One region of the Delftia sp. 11MD genome, then DNA from elsewhere that is predicted to be linked to it. Evidence: predicted binding sites of a transcription regulator. Region 1 holds the regulator's gene; each other region holds the start of a gene.
What was found. Region 1 encodes FNR, which switches genes on or off when oxygen is low (the NO sensors DNR and NnrR bind a similar motif). Its sites were predicted from a motif close to TTGATNNNNATCAA; they were not measured.
Positions count from the first base shown of each region.

Region 2: adhP (alcohol dehydrogenase AdhP) is a predicted target of FNR. The motif match lies at 1,357-1,370, and genes of this name have one in related genera.
Region 3: clpB (ATP-dependent chaperone ClpB) is a predicted target of FNR. The motif match lies at 1,552-1,565, and genes of this name have one in related genera.

Region 1 is NZ_CP194333.1:4,285,504-4,287,766, forward strand. Features, by position in the region: gene hemN (oxygen-independent coproporphyrinogen III oxidase) at 1-655, opposite strand, end outside; gene fnr (fumarate/nitrate reduction transcriptional regulator Fnr) at 817-1,536, shown strand; gene ACRSCF_RS19505 (hypothetical protein) at 1,618-1,905, opposite strand; gene ACRSCF_RS19510 (FixH family protein) at 2,087-2,263, opposite strand, start outside.
Region 2 is NZ_CP194333.1:4,148,504-4,150,766, forward strand. Features, by position in the region: gene ACRSCF_RS18780 (MATE family efflux transporter) at 1-202, shown strand, start outside; gene adhP (alcohol dehydrogenase AdhP) at 266-1,294, opposite strand; gene rimO (30S ribosomal protein S12 methylthiotransferase RimO) at 1,447-2,263, opposite strand, start outside.
Region 3 is NZ_CP194333.1:1,614,063-1,616,325, reverse strand. Features, by position in the region: gene clpB (ATP-dependent chaperone ClpB) at 1-1,456, opposite strand, end outside; gene ACRSCF_RS07295 (AraC family transcriptional regulator) at 1,590-2,263, opposite strand, start outside.

The DNA of each region.
Region 1 (2,263 bases):
TGGGCAGGCCGTAGATCAGGTCCACGTTGATGGAGGCAAAGCCCAGCTGCCGTGCCGCTGCCACCAGCGCGAACACCTGCTCGGCCGGCTGCACGCGGTGCACGGCGATCTGCACCTGTTCGTCGAAGTCCTGCACGCCGAAGCTCAGGCGGTTGAAGCCCAGTTCCTTGAGCACGGCCAGGCGTTCGACGCTGACGGTGCGCGGATCGACCTCGATGGAGTATTCGCCGCCCGGCTCCAGCTTGAAATGCTCGCGCAGCAGGGCAATCAGCGTGCGCAGTTCATCGTCCGAGAAGAAGGTGGGCGTGCCGCCGCCCAGGTGCAGCTGGCTGACGGCCTGGCCCTTGCCGCAATGGGCCGTGTGCAAGGCCATCTCGCGCGCCAGGTAGTCCAGGTAGACGGCCGCGCGATCGTGGTGGCGCGTCACGATCTTGTTGCAGGCGCAGTAGTAGCACAGCGACTCGCAGAACGGCACATGCACATACAGCGACAAAGGCATGGCCCGCGCTGCGGTACTCGATTTGCGGTGCTCAAGTGCCAGGATATAGTCTTCAGCACCGAAAGCCTCCACGAAACGATCGGCCGTGGGGAACGAGGTGTATCGGGGCCCCGGTACGTCGAAGCGACGCAGCAGCTCTGGGGTGACAGCGGTCATGGGTTTTTTCCTCTAATGTCGTCCACTGTGCCGCAGCCCATTGGCCGCGTCCTTGACTCATATCAAGAGTTGTTCGCGGCAGTGCTGCGACAATTTGATCCAACTCATCGCCATCCACGAGGTCACCGCCGGCGCACTGCTGCGCCGCTGATGTTTACTCCATGAACCTTCAGACCATCAAAGCATCCTGTTCCAATTGCAACCTGCGCGAGCTGTGCATGCCCATGGGCCTGGATGCCGAGCAGATGCAGCGCATCGACGACATCGTGGCCACGCGCCGCAAGGTCAAGCGCGGCGGCCTGCTGTTTCGCAACGGTGAGTCCTTCACCTCGCTGTATGCCATCCGCACGGGCTTCTTCAAGACCTGCGTGGCCACCGAGGACGGGCGCGACCAGGTCACGGGCTTTCAGATGGCCGGCGAGATCATCGGCCTGGATGGCATCGTCAACGACCACCACACCTGCGATGCGGTCGCGCTGGAAGACGCCGAGGTCTGCGTCATGCCCTTCGACAAGCTGGAGGACCTGTCGCGCGAGGTCACGGCCCTGCAAAACCATGTGCACAAGGTCATGAGCCGCGAGATCGTGCGCGAGCATGGCGTGATGCTGCTGCTGGGCAGCATGCGTGCCGAGGAGCGCCTGGCCGCCTTCGTGCTCAACCTGGTGCAGCGCCTGCACGCCCGGGGCTTTTCCAAGTCGGAACTGGTGCTGCGCATGACGCGCGAGGAAATCGGCAGCTACCTTGGCCTGAAGCTGGAGACGGTGAGCCGCACCTTCTCGAAGTTTGCCGAGGAAAACATCATCGAGGTGCGCCAGCGCCATCTGCGCATCCTGGACACGGACGCGCTCAAGCGCATCGTCAACAGCCAGCAGTGCCAGTGAGGCCGCAAGGCCCCGCCCCTCGGCAATGAACAAGGCCCGCTGTCGCGGGCCTTGTTCATTGCCATTGCAGTGCACGCAGGTTCAATCGCGCCCCAGGCCCTGCATGGCCAGATTTGGGTCCGGCTCGGAGACCACGCCGTCGTTGAGATCGTGCGTGGAGCGTCCCAGCATGGTGGTCATGAGGCTGGACAGCATGGTCACGCCCCAGAAGGCGAAGAAAGCCAGCGTGTAGATTCCCTGCCGCGACCAGCCCAGGTCGCCGAGCCAGTGCAGCTCCAGCGGGTCCACGAAGGCGAATACCAGCATCTCCATCACGGCGGCGGCCAGAAAGGCCGGCCAGGCAATCCACATCCAGCGTTGGGCCAACATCAGCGATCTCCTTGAGCTGTCGAGGGGTGGCTTTCATTGTGCGCGCCGCCCGCGCACCGTGCCAAGCCCTGCGCACCCTGCACTGCCTGTAGGAAACCCTTGGCCCTCGCGCATGCTGGAGATGCCATCCACCATGCAAAAAGGCCGCGACTGCGGCCTTGTGCACGGCATTTTCCTGCCTTCAGCGGTCCGTGGGATGGTCCTGCGCGGGCGTGGCCGCGTGGTTGCGGCCGGTGACCGCGGGCGCCAGGCTCTTGGGCACTTCGCGCACGCCATCGGCACGCTCGTTGATGGTGATGCCATTGCGGTAATAGTCAGGATCAATCACGGGATCGGCGCCATTGATCGCAATGACGGC
Region 2 (2,263 bases), 140 kb from region 1:
CGGCGATGTGGTCATTCCCACGGCCATCACCATCACGGTGCTCGCCGTGCTGGAGCTGCCCATGGCATGGTGGCTGAGCCGCAGCTTCGGGCTGATGGGAATCTGGATGGCCTTTCCGCTGTCCTACACCCTGACGCTGTGCCTGCAGACCGCCTACTACAAGCTGGTGTGGAAGAAGCGCCCGATCCGCCGCATGGTGTAAGGCGTGCGCCATGCAAAACAGGCTTCCCGAGGGAAGCCTGTTTTTTTGGGGGTGGGCAAAGCGTCAGGCGTTCAGGTCCAGCACCACGCGCCCTTCGATCTTGCCTTCATGCATGCGCGCGAAGATGTCGTTGATGTTCTCCAGCCGGTCGGTGGACACGGTAGCCTTGACCTTGCCCATGGCCGCGAAATCCAGCGACTCCTGCAGGTCCAGCCGCGTGCCCACGATCGAGCCGCGCACCGTCACGCCGCTGAGCACCATGTTGAAGATGGGCAGCGGGAAGCTGCCGGGCGGCAGGCCGTTGAGCGATACCGTGCCGCCGCGCCGCACCATGCCCAGCGCCTGCTCGAAGGCCTTGGGCGAGACCGCCGTGACCAGGGCGCCGTGCGCGCCGCCGATCTCTTTTTTCAGATAGGCCGCCGGGTCCGTGGTCATGGCATTGACCGTGACCTGTGCGCCCAGGCGCCGGGCCAGCGCCAGCTTGTCGTCATCCACGTCCACCGCCGCCACGTTCAGGCCCATGGCCTTGGCATATTGCACGGCCATGTGGCCCAGGCCGCCGATGCCCGAGATCACCACCCAGTTGCCGGGCCTGGTGTCGGTGACCTTCAGGCCCTTGTAGACCGTGACGCCCGCGCACAGCACGGGCGCGATCTCGATCAGGTCCACGCTGCCGGGCAGCAGGCCCACGAAATTGGCATCGGCCAGCGCGTACTGCGCAAAGCCGCCGTTGACGGAGTAGCCGGTGTTCTTTTGCTGCTCGCACAGCGTCTCCCAGCCGCCCAGGCAATGCTCGCAATGGCCGCAGGCCGTGTACAGCCACGGAATGCCCACGCGGTCGCCCTCCTTCACATGGGTGACGCCCGCGCCCACGGCGGCCACATAGCCCACGCCTTCGTGGCCGGGAATGAAAGGCGGATTGGGCTTGACGGGCCAGTCGCCCTTCGCCGCGTGCAGGTCGGTATGGCAGACGCCGCAGGCCTCGATCTTCACCAGCACATGGCCGGGATCGGGCCTGGGCACCTGGACTTCCTCGATGGTGAGCGGCTTGCCAAACTCCCGCACCACGGCGGCCTTCATGGTCCTGTTCATTCGCGCCATCCTTTCTTTGCGTCAAAGTAGGTACAGCATTTCAGCGAAGAGGTCCGGCCGCCTTGATCGATATCAGGCACTGGTCCGGAAAAGACAAAAAAAACGGGCAAGGAGAACCTTGCCCGTTTTCGGGAGATGGCAGAACGGCAGGCTTACACGGGCTGGCCCACCAGGTCATGGCCTTGCGTGCCCACGATGCGCGCCTTGACGAAGTCGCCCACCTTGTAGGTCTTGCTGGCCTTCTCGGGCGGCAGCAGGTGCACCAGGCCGTCGATCTCGGGGGCATCGGCATAGCTGCGGCCCACGCCACCCTTCTTGCCCAGGCCCACGGACTTGTCCACCAGCACCTGCATGGTCTGGCCCACGCGCTTTTGCAGGCGCGCAGTGGAAACCTCCTCGGCCACGGCCATGAAGCGCGCGCGGCGCTCCTCACGCACTTCCAGGGGCAGCATGCCGGGAATCTCGTTGGCGGCAGCGCCTTCGACCGGGCTGTACGCAAAGCAGCCCGCGCGGTCGATCTGCGCCTCGCGCAGGAACTGCAGCAGGTGCTCGAACTCCTGCTCCGTCTCGCCGGGGAAGCCCGCGATGAAGGTGGAGCGGATCACCAGGTCCGGGCAGATTTCGCGCCAGCGCTGCAGGCGCTCCAGGTTCTTTTCACCGTTGGCGGGGCGCTTCATGCGCTTCAAGACATCGGGATGGCTGTGCTGGAAGGGCACGTCCAGATAAGGAAGCACGCGGCCCGTGGCCATGAACGGAATGATCTCGTCCACGCTGGGGTACGGGTAGACATAGTGCAGGCGCACCCAGGCGCCATAGGGCTCGGCGATCTCGGCCAGCGTCTGCACCAGTTCGAGCATGCGCGTCTTCACCGGCTTGCCGTCCCAGAAGCCCGTGCGGTACTTCACGTCCACGCCATAGGCCGAGGTGTCCTGGCTGATCACCAGCAGTTCCTTGACGCCGCCCTCGAAC
Region 3 (2,263 bases), 2.7 Mb from region 1:
GGATACGGATCTGGTCGATCTCCTTGCGGATCTGCTCGGAGCCCTGGGCGCTGGCCTTCTCGCTCTTCCACACGTCTTCGAGGTCGGCGTACTCGCGCTCCAGGCTGCCGAGTTCCTCCTCGATCAGTTGCAGGCGCTTTTGCGAGGCCTCGTCCTTTTCCTTCTTCATGGCCTCGCGCTCGATCTTGAGCTGGATCATGCGGCGCTCGAGCTTGTCCATGACCTCGGGCTTGGAGTCGATCTCGATCTTGATCTTGGCCGCAGCCTCGTCGATCAGGTCGATGGCCTTGTCGGGCAGGAAGCGGTCGGTGATGTAGCGGTGGCTCAGCTCGGCCGCGGCCACAATGGCCGGGTCGGTGATGTCCACGCCGTGGTGGGCCTCGTAGCGCACCTGCAGGCCGCGCAGGATGGCGATGGTGTCCTCGACCGAGGGCTCCTCGACCAGCACCTTCTGGAAGCGCCGCTCCAGCGCCGCATCCTTTTCGATGTACTTGCGGTATTCATCGAGCGTGGTCGCGCCGATGCAGTGCAGCTCGCCGCGCGCCAGCGCGGGCTTGAGCATGTTGCCCGCATCCATGGCGCCATCGGCCTTGCCGGCGCCGACCATGGTGTGGATCTCGTCGATGAACAGGATGATGCGCCCCTCTTCCTGGGCCACTTCCTTGAGCACGGACTTCAGGCGTTCCTCGAAGTCGCCGCGGTACTTGGCGCCGGCCAGCAGGCCCGCCATGTCCAGCGACAGCACGCGCTTGTTCTTGAGGCTTTCGGGCACCTCGCCGGCCACGATGCGCTGGGCCAGGCCCTCGACAATGGCGGTCTTGCCCACGCCAGGCTCGCCGATGAGCACGGGGTTGTTCTTGCTGCGGCGCTGCAGCACCTGGATGGAGCGGCGGATTTCGTCGTCGCGGCCGATCACCGGATCGAGCTTGCCGATGCGCGCGCGCTCGGTCAGGTCCAGGGTGTATTTCTTGAGGGCCTCGCGCTGGCCTTCGCCTTCGGCGCTGTCCATGGTCTGGCCGCCGCGCACGGCGTTGATAGCGGACTCCAGCGTGGAGCGCGTCACGCCGCTTTCCTTGAGCAATTGGCCCGCACGCGTGGAGGCGCCGCTGCTATCGGTCAGCGCCAGCAGGAACAGCTCGCTGGCAATGAACTGGTCGCCCCGCTTGAGGGCTTCCTTCTCGGTCACCTGCAGCAGGCGGCCCAGCTCGGAGCCGACCTGCACCTGGTCCTGATGCTGCACGCGCGGCAGATCGGCCAGGGCCTTCTCGGCCGCGGCCTGCAACTGCCCCACGTTGGCGCCGGCACGCTGCAAGAGCGAGCGCGGACCGTCGTCCTGGCGCAGCAGTGCCACGAGCAGGTGCAGGGGTTCGATGTTGGATTGGTCACCGCCCAGGGCCAGCGTTTGCGCGTCGGCCAGGGCTTCCTGGAACTTGGTTGTCAGTTTGTCGATTCGCATGGTGTTTCTTTTCGCTCCTGAAACAGGGTCATTGCGATTTATCTGATACCGGCAGGGCAAATTTCAAGCCATGCCCGGCCCGCAAGGACAGACGCTTGCGCCAGATCAAGGCCGGCGAGGCCGGCCATCCTTCTCAAGCATTGCGCTGAAAGATCGAGAACTGCGTAGGCGTAACGCCCAAATGCGCCCGGAAGCTGCGCACCAGGTGGCTGGCGCTGGAAAAGCCGCAATCCAGCGCCAGCTCGGCCAGCGGCGGCACGTTGCGCGCAGACAGGGCACGCCGTGCCCGGGCCAGGCGCTGCTGCAGCACCCATTCGTGCACCGTGCAGCCCATGCTCTGGCGGAACATGCGTGCGAAATGGAATTCCGAAAGGCAGGCCTGTCTCGCCAGTGCCGGCAGCGACACGGCCTTGGAGTCATGCAGATGCGCCTCGATATGGGCAAGCACCCTGCGCCGCACGGCCGCAGAGAGCCCGCCCAGCGGCCGCTGCAGCGCCTGCACCTGGCGCGGCGTGGCGGACTGCAGCACCAGCCGGTCCACCAGCTGCTGGCCAATGGCATCGGCCGCCAGTTGCTGCTGCGGGTCCTGCCAGTCCAGCTGCATCAGCGCACGGGCACCGGCGTGGAAGGCCTGATCGTCCCCGTAGATCTGCGCACGCAAGGTGCGCGAGCGGGGCTCGGCATCCAGCATGCGGACCACGCGCCCCGCCCAGGCCAGGTCGGACACATACAGGTGCAGGAACTGCACGGGCGATCGCACCAGCCAGTGCGATTCGTCCTCTGGCGTGAAGATGCAGATGCGCCCCG